Regions from separate parts of the Phyllobacterium sp. K27 genome, predicted to be linked through region 1. Evidence: predicted binding sites of a transcription regulator. Region 1 holds the regulator's gene; each other region holds the start of a gene.
What was found. Region 1 encodes LexA, which represses DNA repair genes until DNA is damaged. Its sites were predicted from a motif close to TGTTCNNNNTGTGTTCNG; they were not measured.
Positions count from the first base shown of each region.

Region 2: uvrA (excinuclease ABC subunit UvrA) is a predicted target of LexA. The motif match lies at 3,186-3,203, and genes of this name have one in related genera.
Region 3: ACYJL1_RS00290 (DNA recombination protein RmuC) is a predicted target of LexA. The motif match lies at 1,890-1,907, and genes of this name have one in related genera.

Region 1 is NZ_CM139240.1:2,214,776-2,221,028, reverse strand. Features, by position in the region: gene ACYJL1_RS10815 (carbohydrate ABC transporter permease) at 1-170, opposite strand, end outside; gene ACYJL1_RS10810 (ABC transporter substrate-binding protein) at 283-1,545, opposite strand; gene ACYJL1_RS10805 (substrate-binding domain-containing protein) at 1,829-2,851, shown strand; gene lexA (transcriptional repressor LexA) at 3,003-3,719, shown strand; gene ACYJL1_RS10795 (ComEC/Rec2 family competence protein) at 3,766-6,204, opposite strand.
Region 2 is NZ_CM139240.1:2,352,149-2,358,401, reverse strand. Features, by position in the region: gene ACYJL1_RS11465 (DUF72 domain-containing protein) at 1-50, opposite strand, end outside; gene uvrA (excinuclease ABC subunit UvrA) at 110-3,031, opposite strand; gene ACYJL1_RS11455 (single-stranded DNA-binding protein) at 3,465-3,986, shown strand; gene ACYJL1_RS11450 (TetR/AcrR family transcriptional regulator) at 4,077-4,703, opposite strand; gene ACYJL1_RS11445 (NAD(P)H-dependent oxidoreductase) at 4,783-5,403, shown strand; gene ACYJL1_RS11440 (NAD(P)/FAD-dependent oxidoreductase) at 5,511-6,253, shown strand, end outside.
Region 3 is NZ_CM139240.1:55,111-61,363, reverse strand. Features, by position in the region: gene truA (tRNA pseudouridine(38-40) synthase TruA) at 1-345, opposite strand, end outside; gene fmt (methionyl-tRNA formyltransferase) at 359-1,288, opposite strand; gene def (peptide deformylase) at 1,298-1,828, opposite strand; gene ACYJL1_RS00290 (DNA recombination protein RmuC) at 1,941-3,179, shown strand; gene ACYJL1_RS00285 (cation diffusion facilitator family transporter) at 3,176-4,135, opposite strand; gene ACYJL1_RS00280 (hypothetical protein) at 4,191-4,442, opposite strand; gene ACYJL1_RS00275 (hydantoinase/oxoprolinase N-terminal domain-containing protein) at 4,539-6,253, shown strand, end outside.

The sequences.
Region 1 (6,253 bases):
TTGGCTCCCCCCATATTTGTGAGCGAGGCATCGGTGAAGGAAAAATAGATGGTACGGATCAACGGCCAGCCGGCAACGATTGCCAGAGCGATGATCATCGGTATGAGGAAAAGTTGAGCCGAACGTGTTCGCTGGCGCAACAAATCCGATCGCAATACTGTTGAGGTCATGTTTGAATTCCTGCCCAGGAAAAACATCGGGATGCGAACTCAGGCAATCGGTGCGAGCTGATTGTCAGGAGGACTCCAACAACTCGCACCGTGCCCTTAAGCTGGTAGAGACCTACCAGCTACCTCCCTGAAGCTCCGCGATTTTGGCTTCAAGTAACTCCAGATTTTCAGCCGCCGTGCCGTTACCGGACAACGTGTCGTGAACAGCGCTCCAGAACATGGAAGAGACCTCGTTATATTTGACCTTTGTTGGAGCGGATGGCCTTGGCACGGCCGTTTCGAACACCGGTTTCCACAATGGGATCAGCGGCTGCGCTGTCGCGATATCCTTGTCATCATAGAGGGATTTAATCGTCGGCAGATGGGAGATATTGATCGCCATTTCCTTCTGCTGCTCGGCGGCAGCAAGGAACAGGGTAAGCTTTATCGCCTCGTCAGGTGATTTCGAGTATTTCGAAACGGCCAGATTCCAGCCACCGAGAGTTGCTGCAGACTTCTCGCCTTCCTTTCCGACCGGAAGCGGCGCTACATCGAACTTACCTTTAACGGCGCTGTCAGCACCTTGGCTCAACGAATAGGCGTAAGGCCAATTTCTCATGAAGACGGAATTGCCCGTCTGCCAGACACCGCGAGATTCTTCTTCCTTGTAGGCCAGTGCACCTTTTGGCGAAATCGTGTCGATCCAGCCTTTGGCGCGATCAATTGCTGCAACCGCTTGCGGGTTATTGACCGAGATCGTACCGTCAGCTTCAACAATCTGGCCACCGCCGGATGATTTTATCCATTCCAATGCATTACAGGTCAGCCCTTCATAGGCATTTCCCTGAAATACAAATCCAAACATTCCTTTGTTTCCGGCCTGACGTTCGCTATCCTGCACTTCCCTGGCGGTCGCAGCCATTTCATCCCAGGTCTTGGGAACGGGCTTATTGTACTTTTCAAGCAAATCCTTGCGATAATAAAGTGCCGGCGCATCCGTATATAATGGCAGGGCTACCAACTTGCCGTCGACCGTCTGGCTCTCAATGATCGATGGGAAATGTTGATCCACAACGTCTTTTGCCGCTTCGGTCAAATCGAGGAATTGCTCCGACAACTGGGGCGCCCAAACGACATCGGTCTTATAGACATCGATATCCGTATTTCCGGCAGCAAGCCAAAGACGATACTGGCCGAAATTATCGGAACTGCTGGATGGCATGGCAACGATGGAAACTTTGTTTCCCGTCTCTTTTTCAAAGCGGTCAAGCTGCTTGCGCAACTCGGCGGTCTCATTGCCAGTTGAGCTATAGACGATAGAAAGATTGGCTGCATAGGCACTGGAAGATAACAGCGCGGTAAGCAATACGCCTGCAAAAACGGAACTCTTCTTCATAAAATCCTCCCAAAAATCTTTGATGGATCACCCTATGCCGGACGGCACACAATCCCAATTGCAAGTCCTCCTCAAACGCGTCAGATGGTCAAATCAACTTATCCAAAGCGCTTTGGATAAAAAGTGTCAAAACGCAAATCGATTGTCAATAAATAGTTTATGAACGCTGGTAATCAGCCAAATAAAATTGTGTAGATCATTTAAAGCGCTTTGAACTATGGTTATACTACGCTGAAACAGACATTTGATTACACGGATCGGAACCTGGTTTGGATCACCCAGCATGAAGCTGAAAGAACTCGCTGAAAAGCTCAACCTTTCCCAGACGACCGTCAGCCGCGCGCTGAATGGTTATCCGGAAGTGAATGAAGCGACGCGCGAGCGCGTCAACAAGGCGGCATTGAAATTTGGCTACAGCGCGAATGCGAATGCGCGGCGTCTTGCCATGGGCCGTGTGGGTGCAATTGGCCTCGTCATCCCTGCAGACTCCAGTCAACGATTCGGTCCACATACGGCAGAATTTCTTGCCGGTCTGGCGGAGCGCCTCTCCCGGGACGAGATTGATTTTTTACTGAGCCCGATTATCGATAATGACGAAATTTCAGTCTATAAGCGCCTCATCTCCAGCAAACGTGTCGATGCGATTATTGTCTCCGGCCCCGTTTTGGTCGACGAGCGTGTATCCATGCTGCTTGATGCAAACTTCCCTTTTGTCCTACATGGACGCACAAATATTGACAGACCTCATGCTTGGCTGGACATTGACAATCAGGGCGCGTTCTATCAGGCAGCAAGCCACCTTCTCGATTTGGGACATCGGCACATCGCCATGATTGATGGCTTGAAGGGCTTCACATTTTCCGAGCATCGAGAACTGGGGTATCGGCAAGCTTTAAATGAACGCGGTGTCGAAGTGGACCCACGCTTTATCGTTCACGACTATTTCTCTGATGAAATTGGCTTTCGTGAAACGCAGCGCTTGCTTTCATGTACACCGCAACCAACAGCTATTATTGCAGGATCGATGATGACGGCTTTGGGCGTCTCGCGCGCCGTCCGCAACAAGGGATATCAGTTGGGCAAGCAGGTATCTCTCATCACCCACGATGACGTCTTCCCCTATCTCAATGCGAGCAACATGGTTCCATCCATGACGACCACACGGTCGTCAATGCGTTCCGCCGCAACAAGGATCGCTGAAATGCTGGTGCGCGTGCTCGATGGCGAACCGGTGGACAATATTCATGAGCTATGGCCTGTCGAGCTCACCGTACGCCAATCCAGTGGCCCTCCAATACGCGGCTAAGCATATTGCTCTCCGTTATTTATCTGATTTTCAGTGTGCGGCGCCTTAAGTAACTGGTTTATACCAGATATTAATCCTTGTGGAACACAACTGGAACATATAGTGTTTGTTCTGGTTTTGTTTTTCCGATTCCACGTTTAAGGATCGCCCTATGCTCACGCGCAAACAACATGAACTTCTGCTCTTCATTCATGAACGGTTGAAGGAAACGGGCATTCCCCCTTCATTTGATGAGATGAAGGATGCATTGGACCTCGCATCCAAATCGGGCATTCACCGTCTGATTACCGCGCTGGAGGAGCGAGGATTTATTCGCCGGCTAGCAAATAGGGCACGAGCGCTGGAAGTCCTTCGCCTGCCGGATTCAATTGCGCCGGGCTTGAACGCACAACGCAAATTTTCGCCAAGCGTTATCGAAGGCAGTTTGGGACGCAATATCGCCCCGCCTCGCCCGCAAGCAAGCACTGCGGACATTGTGGCTGCCAATATGATCAGCATCCCGGTGATGGGACGCATTGCAGCAGGTGTGCCCATCGCCGCAATCCAGAACCAGACCCATATGCTCAACCTTCCGCCAGATATGATCGGTAGTGGCGAGCATTATGCGCTTGAGGTCAAAGGCGACTCCATGATCGAAGCGGGTATTTTCGATGGTGATACTGTTGTCATCAAGCGCGGCGATACGGCAAGCCCCGGTGAAATCGTCGTGGCCCTTGTGGATGATGAAGAGGCCACGTTGAAGCGTTTTCGCCGCAAAGGTGCATCCATCGCTCTTGAAGCAGCAAACCCTGCCTATGAGACCCGAATCTTTGGGCCGGATCGGGTTCAGGTCCAAGGCAAGCTGGTTGGCCTGATACGCCGGTACTAGAAAACGCCAAAAGAACTAAAAAGCCGAGATGATAAGAGGCGCCTGATTACTTTTGTTCACCTGAACGTGGCTCTCTTTTGCTCGCTCGCCGCTCTTCCAGATTTCGTGCGGCACGAGAGTAGATGCGGTGACTATTCCATGGCCGGTTCGGTGTGCCGACTGCATGTTTAATCTCGGATGAAGCCAGGCGTTGCAAAAGTTCTTGTTTTGCCAGGGCCGCTCCAGTCAGTGCAGGATCGGCTTCAAATGAGCCAGGTTGCGAATCTTTGAATCTGATTTCCGTAGCACCCTTGAGCGCCAACATCTGCGCTGTAAGCACCAATGTTTCGGCGTTTGGACAAGTCGCAACCTTCGTGGCAAACGCCAAAATGACGACATGCCCTTCACGGCATGCATCCGCTGCTCTTGTTGCATCATCTGTATAAGCGATAACCAACCCTTTCGGCTCGCGGGCAGTGCAAAGTTTGTCGTTGCACTCAAATTGAGGCCCGCTTGCAAGATCACCCTTCATTGCAGGCTTGATAATTTGCGGCGTTTTATATCCCTGCTGCCAATTATTCAGACTGAACGTACCACCGGCGTGCCTGTTGATTGCTAACTGATCGTCTTCTGTTCTTATAGCGACCAGTTTCCCGTCCTCTGAAATCATGATTGCGGGCTCCGATACCCGACTTGTCAAAACAACGGCCATGACCACAAACGGCAAAGCGAACAGACGCAACCATGTCGAAAGGAATAGAAGAATCAGGAGCGCTATTGCCATGAGAACAAGCGAAATTTCGGGTATCAGTCCGAGATTTCCGCTTGGTGAATGCAAAGCCACAGCTTTTGCTATCGTGATGACGATCTCAATGCCCCATCCCATAACCGTGAACGGAAGCCAGTCCAGGTCAAAAGGCATGGCAAGCATGCCGAGCACTGCGAAGGGCATAACGAGAATCGAAACAACCGGCAGCGCCAAGGCATTCCCGATAAGGCCAAATGGAGCTGTGTTATTGAAATGATATGCGGCAAAGATTGAGCTTGCTGTGCCTGCAACCAGTGAGGTCATGGCGATGCCACCCATATAGGCTGTTATTTTTGACGGAAACAGCCAATTTCCAGCCCTGGCCTTTGTCCGTTGACGTAGGCCGCGTTTGAGTTGGTAACGTGACCACCAGCTATAGAAGGCTATAAGGGCGGCTGTTGCCGAATAGGACATCTGAAAACTTGGTCCAAGAATTTCGTGTGGTGAAACGGCAATCGTAATGCAGGCGGCAATTGCGAGATTGCGCATGGACACCGCTGCGTGGTCAACAGTCAGTGCAAGCAGCATGACCGCAAGCATCACAAAGCTGCGCTGTGCGGCAATATCCGCGCCTGAAAGCAAGAGATAGAATGCCGAGCCGAACAAGGCGATAACCGCCGCAAGTTTTTTGACAGGATAGCGCGCCGATGCACTAGGGAACAAGGCAAACACAGCACGAAGAGAACCTATGATAATCGCCGCCACGAGTGCCATGTGGAAACCGGATATCGACAGAATATGCGCCAGGCCGCTGAGGCGCAGAGCGCTGTTGGTTTCCTCACTGATGCCGTCGCGTTGCCCTGTAATCAGCGATGTTGCGATGTCACCCGGCTCCCCTTTGATGCGGTGCAATATGCGATGCGTCAGCTGCTGGCGAATATTGCTGATCATCAAAAAAGCCGTTGCCCATATTCCGGACTTTGGCGCAATATCGACCTTTTTAGGCAAGCCCAGCAAAAACCCGTTGGCCCCAACGCCGCGATAGTAGTTATAAAAGGCAAAATCATAATTGCCCGGCCGAACCGGTCCAGATTGTGGACGCAGACGGACCAATGCTTTCAGTCCATCGCCGATGCGCAAATCCCGCGGCAGGCGGCGTGCTGAAACTGCAATACGATCCGGCCCAAAACGCAACGAAGGACGTTCCGTTTCTATGACATCAAGGGTCAGTCGCCATCCCCCTTTTGCATCCTTTGCCAAAGCCGAGATGCGGCCGGTCACGCGCGTGGTCACTTCGGAGCCCAGCATGGGTGTCGCCACCCTTATCGTTTCCAGCTTGGCGCAAAGCATGCCAGCGGTGACCGCCATTGCAGCGAGCAATATCAGCCTTATTGTTGGTCTGTTCTGTGCAAGCAGATAGCATCCGACAAGTAACGTGATCCCAAAGACCATCGGACTGAGTCTCGGCTCGCCACTTGCACTGAAATAAATGACAGCTCCAATTCCAGCGAACACTGGCAAAAACAAAAATTTCGTGCCTCGCGCAGCCTCATCACTGATTGCCGCCGGTATCGCATGGGCAAAAGCCTGAAGCTTCCGATCGAAGGACTGTTTGAAAACAGTGATGCCCCTCGTATCAACGCCACGGCCACCCACTGCTTTTGCAGCGGGCGATTTGACAAGTGCCTGCCCTACGCTTTCCGATTGAAACCAGAAGCGCCTTTCGCTCGTTTTCTCGTCGGTTGACGGTTCGGCCATTGATCCCCATTTCTGCCAATGCCCTTGCACGACAGCACCGCTATGGTAC
Region 2 (6,253 bases), 140 kb from region 1:
GGTTCGAAAATCCAGCCGCCAATGCCCGCCCGAATGGTTCCTGCAGTCATAGTTTCCTCCCTGACCATATCCAAACTAACGCAATGGCATCCTGAAAAGAAGTGCTCGACTATTCGGCCGCTGCTTGCACCCTATGTCCTGGACGACGGCGCAAAAGCTCCTTCAGAAACTGGCCTGTATAAGATCGTTCGGCATCGACAATATCCTCAGGGCGGCCAACCGCCACAATCTCACCGCCTCCGTCGCCACCTTCCGGCCCCAGGTCGATCACCCAATCGGCAGTCTTGATGACTTCCAGATTGTGCTCGATCACGACCACAGTATTGCCTTGATCCACTAGCTCATGCAAAACTTCAAGAAGCTTTGCTACGTCATGGAAATGTAAGCCTGTTGTTGGCTCATCAAGAATATAAAGGGTACGACCTGTAGCCTTGCGGGACAGTTCCTTCGCAAGCTTGATGCGCTGCGCCTCACCGCCGGAAAGTGTATTTGCCTGTTGGCCGACATGGATATAGCCGAGACCAACCTTCGCCAGGGTCTGCAACTTGTCACGAACAGCCGGAACCGCAGCGAAGAATTCTGCACCTTCTTCAACAGTCATATCAAGGACGTCGGCAATCGACTTGCCCTTGAACAGGACTTCCAGCGTTTCACGATTATAGCGCTTGCCATGGCATACGTCACAGGTGACATAGACATCGGGCAGGAAGTGCATTTCAATCTTGATAACACCATCACCCTGACAGGCTTCACAGCGCCCGCCTTTGACATTGAACGAAAAACGGCCCGGCTGATAGCCGCGCGCCTTGGCTTCCGGTAAACCGGCAAACCAGTCTCGGATGGGTGTAAACGCCCCCGTATAGGTGGCGGGATTGGATCGCGGGGTGCGTCCGATGGGTGACTGGTCGATATCGATGACCTTATCCAGGAACTCCAAACCCTCAATATGGTCGTGCTCTGCGGGATGTTCCCGCGAGCCCATGATCCGCCGCGATGCGGCTTTGAACAATGTCTCGATAAGGAATGTGGATTTTCCGCCACCCGATACGCCCGTTACAGCCGTGAAAGTGCCGAGCGGGATTTCCGCCGAGACATTTTTCAGGTTGTTGCCACGCGCACCGACAACTTTGATACGCTTCTTGTCGACCTTCCGACGTTCCGCTGGAACAGCCACTTCGACTTCGCCCGACAAATACTTGCCTGTCAAAGATTTCGGGCTGGCCATAATATCCGCTGGACTGCCTTTCGCAATAATCTGACCGCCATGAATACCGGCGGCAGGCCCGATATCGACCACATAGTCAGCGGTTAAAATCGCATCCTCGTCGTGCTCGACCACAATAACTGTATTTCCGAGATCCCGCAGGTGGCGCAAGGTCTTTAGCAATTGCTCGTTATCCCGCTGATGCAGGCCAATGGATGGCTCGTCCAGAACATAAAGAACGCCCGTAAGACCAGAGCCAATCTGCGATGCGAGCCGGATACGCTGACTTTCACCGCCGGAGAGGGTGCCTGAATTGCGTGAAAGCGCCAGATAGTCGAGGCCAACATCATTCAGGAAGCGCAGGCGCTCGCGGATTTCTTTAAGAATGCGCGCAGCAATTTCCGTCTGCTTCTCGTTGAAGCTCTTATCGATGTCACTGAACCAGGCATCCGCATGACGAATGGATTTTTCAGTGATCTGACCAATATGCAGGCCACCGATTTTAACGGCAAGAGCTTCGGGCTTCAAACGATAACCCTTGCAGGCCGGGCAGGGTGTGCCGGACATGAAACGTTCGATCTCCTCGCGCGACCATGCGGAGTCCGTCTCTTTCCACCGGCGCTCCAGATTAGGAATAACGCCTTCAAATGATTTGGTCGTACGGTAGGAACGCAAACCATCATCGTAGGAGAATGCGATTTCGCGGCTGCCGGTACCATAAAGTATGGCTTCGCGCGCATTATCATTCAGGTCGCGCCAACGCTCGCCAAGCTTGAAACCATAGGCTTCGCCCAATGCCTGCAATGTCTGGCTATAATAAGGAGAACTCGATTTCGCCCAGGGTGCAATTGCACCATTCTTCAATGTCAGGGACTCATCCGGAATGATCATTGTCGGATCAATGGCCTTTTGAGTGCCGAGACCATCGCAGGTCGGGCAGGCACCAAAAGGATTGTTGAACGAGAACAGGCGCGGTTCAATCTCTGAAATCGTGAAACCCGAGACAGGGCAGGCGAATTTTTCCGAAAACATGATGCGTTCATGTGTTTCGTTTTTGGATTTATTGGCAGATTCACTGGATGTCTCGTCGGCAGGCAGAGGCTTATCGGCAAATTCTGCCACAGCAATGCCGTCTGCGAGCTTCAGGCAAGTTTCCAGACTGTCCGCCAGACGCGCAGAAATATCCGGACGGACCACAATGCGGTCAACCACAACGTCAATATCGTGTTTGTATTTCTTATCCAGCGCTGGAACATCAGCAATCTCATAAAATATGCCGTCGACCTTCACACGCTGAAAACCGCGTTTCTGCAAATCGGCAAGCTCTTTGCGATATTCGCCCTTACGCCCGCGCACTATGGGTGCGAGAATGAACAGACGGGCGCCTTCCTCAAGCGCCATGACGCGATCCACCATCTGGCTGACAGTCTGGCTTTCAATAGGCAAACCTGTTGCGGGTGAATAAGGCACGCCGACACGCGCATAAAGCAGGCGCAAATAGTCATAAATCTCGGTGACGGTGCCAACCGTGGAGCGCGGATTGCGGCTGGTTGTCTTTTGTTCGATCGAGATTGCCGGAGACAAGCCATCAATCTGATCGACATCCGGCTTCTGCATCATTTCCAGAAACTGCCGTGCATAGGCCGACAGGCTTTCGACATAGCGCCTCTGGCCTTCCGCATAGATCGTATCAAAGGCGAGCGAGGACTTGCCCGAACCAGACAGGCCGGTCATGACAATCAACTTGTCGCGCGGCAGGTCGAGATCAATGTTCTTCAAATTATGTTCGCGCGCGCCGCGAATGGAAATGTACTTCTGATCGCTCATGTTGGTTCGCCTTTGAGAGGGCATGCTGTTGTGGGGAATTGTTCTCGGAGAGAAGGGTTCCCTTTATCTAGTGCATTATGGATAATTTGCGAGGCCGGACTTTGCCCAGCATCCTGAATCACCATAGCCATGTTGACATTATTAGAGCAAGTGTTAGAACAAAGAAAGAACAAATATTATTGATACCAGCTCTCGTTGCATTGGGATGTATCCGGCCACGAATTGATCGTAAATGAGCACTTTCAGCTGGTGTAGTCGGTTGTACAAACGAAAAATGTCTCCTGACAAATCTGGCAGGAGCGTGATTGCAGCAAGTGATAGGCGATGTTGGCAGGAGGTGTATATTGTGGATAGTGGCAATCAATTGCCCGCCACGCCCATGGCTTCTGTATGATAGGCAAAATTTAAAATTGGAATTTGTGGAGTTTTGAACATGGCAGGCAGTGTCAACAAGGTCATTTTGGTCGGAAATCTTGGCGCTGACCCCGAAGTCCGGCGGCTGGGATCGGGTGATCCCGTTGTGAATCTGCGTATCGCGACTTCGGAAAGCTGGCGCGACAAGAATAGCGGCGAACGCAAAGAAAAGACCGAATGGCACAGCGTTGTCATTTTCAATGACAATCTTGCAAAAGTTGCCGAGCAGTACTTGAAAAAGGGTATGAAAGTTTATCTGGAGGGCGCGCTTCAGACCCGTAAATGGCAGGACCAGACGGGCAATGATCGCTATTCAACGGAAGTTGTGCTGCAAAAATTCCGTGGTGAGTTACAGATGCTTGACTCCCGCGGTGAAGGTGCCGGATCTGGCGGGGGACGCTCTTTCGAGGGGAATTCAGGGCGCGGTCAGGTAAATGACGATCGTGGTGGTTCCGACTTCGGTCGGTCCAGTGCGGGGAGTTCTTCCAGCTCGAGCGGCGGTAATTTCTCACGCGATCTCGATGATGAAATTCCGTTCTGATCAAAATAGAACGCTGGTGTCAAATCTCAGTCAATTCAGGCATCGGGTGGTTCAAGGACTGCCCGATGTTTGTTTTGGAAAGCTAGACAATCAAGCTAGTTTTCCGGCTCTTTCGACCAGTGAAATGATGATCTCGTAGAGTTCCTCTTTTGCCTGTGCAGGAGAGATATCGTCATTGACTGCGGCATTCGATAAGCCTTCAGCAGCACCAAGCATCCCCCACAACCCGGCCGAAGAAACGCCCTGTGCGCCGGAGAACGCATTTAAAAGGTGTCTGCACTTTTCTATAAAGACTGTCTCAAAGTCGTGCTTTATCTTATCAAGTTCCGGTGACCCCTTCAGTGCAGCAGTGATTCCGGGAATTTCGCGCCCCTGTGTGAGAACACAATCAACATAGGATGAGGCGATCATCTTGGCGACGTCGATAAGATTAGCGGCGGCACGCTCAAGCGCCGCATCCATTATTGCAGTCTGACGCGCGTCGAACTCCTTAAAAAGGGCTGCGAGTAGTCCCGGCCGCGTGCCAAAATGATCATAGACGACGGGTTTTGTTACACCCGACAACTCGGCCAGTCTCCCGAGCGTCAACGCTTCTGTGCCTTCGTCGTGAATTAATTTCCATGAAACATCCAATAATTGTCGCTGGCGTGCTTCCCGTGAAAGACGCTGGCGCGGGACTGCTGGGGATGAGGAGTTTGAAGGTTTTGTGCTTGACATCGCTATATACCAAAAGTAACTTACTAAAAGTATATAAGGTTTTACGCAGTTGCACAATCTCTAATCATGGAGTCATCAAATGCACGCACTCATTGTCACCTCGCACCCCGAACCCAAATCGCTGACCAATAGCGTTGCTCTAAAGATCGGTGAGGGGCTGGTGCAATCCAGTTCGGACCATTCATTCGAAATCGCTGACCTTGCCGCAGAAGGTTTTGATCCGCGATTCACCGAAGCTGATCTTGCGACCCATCGCTTGCGGGTCACTACACCATCCGATATAGCAGCTGAACAAGCGCGAATAGACCGGGCAGACAGTTTGGTACTCGTATTTCCAGTCTACTGGTGGTCAATGCCTGGCCTGCTCAAGGGTTGGATCGATCGTGTTTTTTCGAATGGTTGGGCATATGACGACAATTTTGATGGGAAGTTACGCAAGAAGCTTGGCCATCTTCAAATCCACCTCGTCGGCATCGGAGGTGCAGATGCGAACACGTATGAAAAGCATGGATACGATATCGCCATGAAGACACAAATTGATCACGGAATCTTTGATTATTGTGGCGCTCCTGTGATGTCATCGACACGTTTGTTGGATTCAGACTCGCTAGATCCGCGCCAACAGTTTGATGCTGCGCGGAATATTGGTGCGGCCCTCTTCGATAAGCATATGCAGATCCGATCAACAGTGGCTGCCTGAACCGCCAATGGCTCCATCAATAACGCATTGCTGTTCGGCATCCGATGCAATTGTCGCAGGACAACTGGTCTGTTAGACCAGTTGGGCAAGTGCATCGGAGACCGATTATGACGCAAGTCGAAACACCAGTTGCACCCCGCCATCGTCTTGTTATCGTCGGCGCAGGCTTTGGCGGTCTGGTCACAGTTCAAAATCTGCGTGATGTCGATATTGATATAACGCTGATCGATCAACGCAATCACCATCTATTTCAGCCGCTGCTTTATCAAGTTGCTACATCGACACTGGCCACGTCCGAAATCGCTTGGCCAATCCGGCATCTTTTGCGCAAATTCAAGAATGTGAAGACGTTGCTGGGCACAGTTGACGGGGTTGATGCTGTCGCAAGGACGGTTTCCACGCTCGATGGCGAGGTAATTTCCTATGACACCCTCGTTCTGGCAACCGGTGCGCGACACGCATATTTCGGTCATGATGATTGGGAATCTTATGCGCCTGGCTTGAAGACGCTCGAGGATGCCACGATGATCCGTCGGCGCATTCTTACGGCATTCGAAAAAGCTGAACGCGAGCCTGATCCGGCAAAGCGCGCAGAACTGCTGACATTTGTGATTATTGGTGGCGGACCAACCGGCGTGGAAATCGCCGGAACTCTGGCTGACTTGTCACGCGACACATTGAAGGGTGATTTCCGGGTGATTGATCCGGCTGCGGCCCGTGTCGTGCTGATTGAAGGCGGTCCGCGTGTTCTGGGCGCATTCAACGAGGATCTTTCTGCCTATGCCAAGCGGGCGCTTGAGAAGCTTGGCGTTACTGTGCATGTCGGTAATCCGGTGACCGAATGCCACGC
Region 3 (6,253 bases), 1.2 Mb from region 1:
GTAGAGATAGTGGCGGCCTGTCGCCGAAAATCGTGCATCGAACCGGGAGCTGACGAGCTCGACGTTGATAATGCTGACGGTTTCCCCGGCGAAAACAAGATGCGCATTAAGCGCTTCACGCACTTTCGAACTGCTCCAGTTCTTTGTCAGATCAACATGGGCGACCTGTGCGCTGGCATGAACGCCTGAGTCGGTACGTCCCGCTGCACCGAGAGATATGGCTTCGCCACAGAACTTGAATATCGCCTGCTCGATAGCGGCCTGAACTGTGTGACCGTTTTCCTGACGCTGCCAACCGGCATATGGCGTGCCATCATACTCGACCGTAAGCTTATAGCGGGGCATTAGAATGTGCCGTTCATGGCAGCCGTGTACCCTGCGCTATTTTAGCCCCGCGCTGAAACTCCTGCCCGTCCATGGCTTTGCCGCCCGCGCGCTGCAATGTCCGCAGGCGAACCGCGCCCTCGCCACAGGCTATGCGCAAATCATTATCCAGAACGGTCCCGGGAGCGCCTACGCCTGTCGCCAGCACCGAGCGCAAAAGTTTGACACGTTCCAGATCCCCGCCGATCTCCATTTCGCACCAGGCACCCGGAAAGGGCGCCAGACCACGAATGCGATTATGAACATCGATTGCAGGCTGGGTCCAGTCGATCCGCGTTTCCACTTTGGTGATCTTGGAGGCGTAGGTCACGCCTTCATCGGATTGCGGTGTGAGTGTCAGGCTGTCGCGCTCCAGAGCTGCAACGGCGCGTACCATCAGATCAGCACCAGCCATGCTAAGCTGGTCATGCAATTCGCCCGCTGTCATGTCAGCCGTGATGTTGATTTTCTCGACCATGGCGACCGGCCCTGTATCAAGGCCTTCGTCCATCTTCATGATCATGATGCCGGTTTCAAGGTCGCCAGCCATAATGGCACGCTGGATTGGCGCCGCTCCCCGCCAGCGTGGCAGCAGCGATGCGTGCCCATTGTAGCAACCTAGACGCGTGCCTTCGAGAATCTCCTTTGGTAAAATCAGTCCATAGGCGACAACGATCGCAACATCTGCTTTGAGGTCGATAAAAGCCTGTTGCTCGTCCGGGTCTTTCAAGCTCTTTGGTGTACGAACCTCAATGCCGAATTGCTCTGCATTGCGGTGAACCGGGGAGGGCGTCAGTTCAAGTCCACGCCTGCCCGCAGGACGCGGTGGCTGGCTGTAGACGGCAACAATTTCATGACCCTGGCCGATCAACGCATTGAGAATAGGCACGGAAAAATCCGGCGTGCCCATGAATATAATTCGCAAGCTCATCGCCTAAACCGCCAATCGGCTTGGAGGACGATCCTTGGCGAGTTTCTTGAACTTTTTCACCACCATTTCACGCTTCAGCCGCGAAATATAATCGATGAAGAGAACGCCATTCAAATGATCGATTTCATGTTGCAGGCACGTTGCCAAAAGTCCGTCGGCTTCGACTTCCTGCGGCTTCCCCTCAATATCGAAATAGGAAACGCGTACCTGCTTTGGCCGCTCGACTTCCGCATAATAGTCAGGGATGGAAAGGCAGCCTTCTTCGTAGACATTCCGCTCGTCGCTGGACCAAAGCACCTTTGGATTAACGTAAACCTGCGGCGCCTTCGGCTCATCTTCCTTGGCAAGGTCAATCACCAGCATCTGGATCGGTGCGCCGACCTGAATGGCCGCTAGACCAATGCCGGGCGCGTCATACATTGTGTCCAGCATATCGGTGGAAAATTTGCGCAAATCCGCGTCGAAACTTGCGACAGGTTTGGAAACCTGACGAAGCAGCGGATCGGGAAGGATGACGAGTGGTTTGATAGACATGACCTTCACCTAATATCTCGATTTTCAGCCGTCAATGCGGCATCAGACTCAATCATAAAAATGTTCTTGTTTTGATCTCACATTTGCCAATCGAATCGGTTATTCTTGTTCGATGGAAACTTCTATCTCTCTCAATCAAACGCTGTTTCAGCTGGGCGCCACGTCTATATCAGTAGGTGCAGTACTGTTTACGGTGGCGCTTATGACGGCTTTGGTGGTTGTTTTTGCCATTATTGCGGTCATGCGGGCAGCACGCATGCGGCTTGTTGCAGAGATACAAGCTGAGGATCGGGCCCGCGACGCGGAAGCGCGGATGGGGGAAATCCTCAAAAGCCAGTCTGAAATGCAAGGGCGCATGCAGACAATGGCCGAACTCTTCGGTTCTCGCCAGGCGGAACTTAATCAATCCATCCGGGAACGGCTTGACGGTATGACCACCCGCATCGGCCAAACCATGACGGATCAAACCAAGTCTACGCACGAAAACCTTGCCAAGTTGCAGGAGCGGCTCGCCGTCATTGATACGGCCCAGAACAATATTCAGACGCTCGCGGGGCAGGTCGTACAATTGCAGGCAATTCTGGCCAACAAGCAGACGCGCGGGGCCTTTGGTCAGGCGCGGATGGAGGCAATTATCGCCGATGGCCTGCCGCAGGGAGCTTATGAGTTTCAGGCAACACTGTCGAATGGCAGCAGGCCGGATTGCGTGGTTCGCATGCCCAACGGTGCAGCAAATCTGGTAATCGACGCCAAATTTCCTCTGGAGGCTTGGAATGCCATACGCGAATCCGAAACGCCGGAAGGCAAGAAGATTGCCGCCACCCAGTTCCGGCGCGACATCGAGATTCACATTCGCGATGTCGCGGAAAAATATCTGATCAATGGCGAGACACAGGATACCGCGTTTCTCTTTGTGCCCTCGGAATCAGTCTTTGCCGAAATTCATGAGAATTTTGAAGGGGTGATCCAGAAGGCGCATCGCTCTCGTATTGTTATCGTATCGCCATCCTTATTAATGCTGTCCATTCAGGTCATTCAGGCGGTTCTCAAAGACGTTCGCATGCGGGAACAGGCGCATTTGATTCAGGGCGAAGTGATAAGGCTGATGGAAGATGTTGGCCGTCTTGATGATCGCGTGCGCCGTCTGCAAACCCATTTCAGTCAAGCCAACAAGGATATTGATGATATTCTGGTATCCTCCGGCAAGGTGACCAAGCGCGGCCAGAAAATCGAAGCGCTGGAATTCGCCGAAGCGCCCGTCGGCGAGGCGGCCAAAGCGCCAGATCCAGCGCGCTCGGCAGCTTCGACAACTGGCCAGCTACGCTTGCGGGTGGTGGATGGTGAAGATTAGCCCTCGATGATCTTGCGGCGAACCTCCCAGGTTCCAGTCGTCTGAGGTTTGACAAAAAGGCTGATAATGTCCGGATTGGCTTTTTTCAGCGCTGCTTCGATACGTTGAACGCAGGCTTCGATTTCAGGGGCAAGCATGTGATCTTCGAATTCGACACTGAGGCCCGCCGCGATCTGTTTTGGACCCATATGGACCGTTAATACTCCATTGGCGCGTTGAACCGCCGGATCTTGGTTGGCAATATCAAGGATTTGCTGATCTACTTCAGGCAATGCTGCTTCGCCCATAAGCAATCCCTTGCTCTCGCGAGCAAGAAAAATTGCCGTCGCACCGAGAATGATCGAAATGCCGATAGAGGCAACGCCGTCCAGTTCCGGCATGCTGAACAGTTGAGCGGCGGAAATACCCAAAAGAGCGACAATAAGACCAAGCAGTGCGGCAGTATCTTCGAACAGAACAGTAAATACGCTGGGGTCTTTGCTGATCCGCACTGCTTCGACGTAACCAAGGTCGCCTTTTACGGTACGAAATTCCTTCAATGCTATGTACCAGGAGGTTCCCTCAAACAACATGGCAATGCCAAGGACAACGTAGTTGATGATAGGGCTTTCAACCGGCTCCGGATCGAGAATGTGGATCACGCCTTCGTAGAAGGACACTCCGGCACCCACCGCAAAGACCAGTAGCGCGACGATGAAACTCCAGAAATAGAGCTCGCGGCCATGGCCAAGTGGATGGCTACGGTCGGCAGGTCTGGCAGCACGGCGCAGGCCAAAGAGGAGAAGCCCTCCATTTCCGGTATCCACCAGGGAGTGGACGCCCTCGGAAAGCATGGCGGAACTGCCGGTAAAGAAAGCCGCAACGAATTTTGTAGCGGCGATCAAAAGATTGCCGACTATCGCTGCATAGATAACTTTTTTGGATCCGGCATGCGCTGTCGCCGATTGTGTTGCCATGTCTGCCCCCTGTCATTCGGAGAACGTCGAATGTTTTGTATGGTTCCAGCTTGCGTCAGCAAGTGGTCGGAATGACGCTAGAGCAAATTTTGTTTATATAGAGCCAGTTCTGTTTCACGGATGACGAGACAATCCACGCGGAAGGCAGCGAGGCCGATGTGGTTCCATCGGACGAAGCTGCCTGACAAAGTGGTTGGCCGTCAGCCGGAAACCCGAAGGGCCGGGTGAATTCGGGCCAATTCCATCGGGCTTCAGTCTCGTCCGATGGATAAACATCGCCCTCGCTAAACCCCTCGATCTTGTCCACGAATTCCCTCTGGCAGAATGACTCTATATAAACAAAACTTGCTCTAGTCCTTTTGCGTCTCATGCGCTAACTCTGCCTCAAACAGCGCAGGACATGATGACTGATTCAACAATAGAGCAGGCAATTTTTCTGGGTTTGGATACGGGCGGGACCTATACCGACGCCGTTCTCTGGTCGGAAGAACGTGGAGTTATTGCCAAGGCAAAGGCACTCACGACACGCCACGATCTGAGTGTTGGCATCTCAGGCGCGGTTGATGCCATCATTGCCGAAGCATCGGTTCATCCGGCCGACATCCGGCTTGTCTCGATGTCGACGACTCTGGCCACCAACGCCTTGGTGGAAGGTCAGGGCGGGCGTATCGCTTTGGTGATGATCGGCTTTTCGGAGGCTGATCTGGACAAGGCTGGCCTGAAAACCGCCCTTGGTGCCGATCCGGTCATTTTTATCCCGGGTGGTCATGATGTGTATGGCCGGGCCCAGCCCTTTGACCCGTCAGCTCTTGAGGAGGCGTTGCCACGGCTGAAATCCGAAGTGACGGGCTTTGCCATTTGCGCGTATTTTGCTGTACGCAATCCGGAACATGAAATTGCTGTACGCGATCTTGTGCACGAAAAAACGGGACTTCCCGCAACGTGCAGTCACGAACTATCGGCCAAATTGAATGGCCCCAAGCGCGCATTGACCACAGTGCTCAACGCCCGGCTCATCGCAATGATTGACAGGCTCATCGCTGCCACGGAAGGTTTTTTGGACCGACGCGGGATTCATGCACCTTTAATGGTCGTTCGCGGCGATGGCGCGCTTGTTTCTGCTGCGTTTGCGCGCCATAGACCTATAGAAACCATCCTTTCAGGACCGGCAGCCAGCCTTGTGGGCGCGCGACACATGACCGGCCTGGATAATGCGATCATATCGGATATTGGCGGTACGACGACCGATGTTGCAGTGCTGGATGATGGCCGTCCGCGGCTTGATCCGAATGGCGCTATTGTGGGCGGGTTCCGTACCATGGTCGAAGCCGTGGCAATACGTACCTTTGGTCTTGGCGGCGATTCGGAAGTATCGCTCGACGACAATGCCATGACGCCAAGCATCAAGCTTGGACCGAGGCGGCTTGTACCATTGGCGCTGCTCGCCGCCAATCATGGTGCAGTGGTGCTCGAGCATCTGGCCCGTCAGGTTAAAGCCGCCAATGCGGGGCGACTTGATGGACGCTTTGCCTTGCGGACAGGAGTGCCGGTGCAAATGGCGTCCGGGTTAAGTAAGGGAGAGGCCGAGCTCTATGAACGTATAACGGCCGAGCCGCAACCGCTTGACCGCTTGCTGAGCTCCTTTTCGCAGACGGCAACAATAACGCGGCTGGTTTCGCGCGGATTGGTGCATGTTTCAGGATTCACGCCGTCTGATGCCTGTCACGTTTTGGGATTGCAGAACAACTGGAACGCGGAAGCCGCACGATATGGCGCTATTCTCTATGCCAGACGCAAGGATGGAGCTGGCCGGCCATTTTGCGATACGCCGGAGGAGATTTCACGTCGTACTTATGAGGCTCTTGTCAGGCAGTCATCAGAAGTCGTTCTTGAAACGGTATTTGCTGAAGACGGACTTGAGGGGCAGGAAACAGTAGCAAGCGCACTTGTTCAGCGGGCATTGTCGGGGAAAAGTGGTATTGCCGGAATAAAATTGCAGATCGACCGGCCTCTGGTAGGACTTGGGGCGTCGGCTCCTGTCTATTATCTTGCGGTCGGGGATGAGCTTGGTGTTAGGTGCATCGTTCCGATAGACACGGATGTCGCCAACGCCTTGGG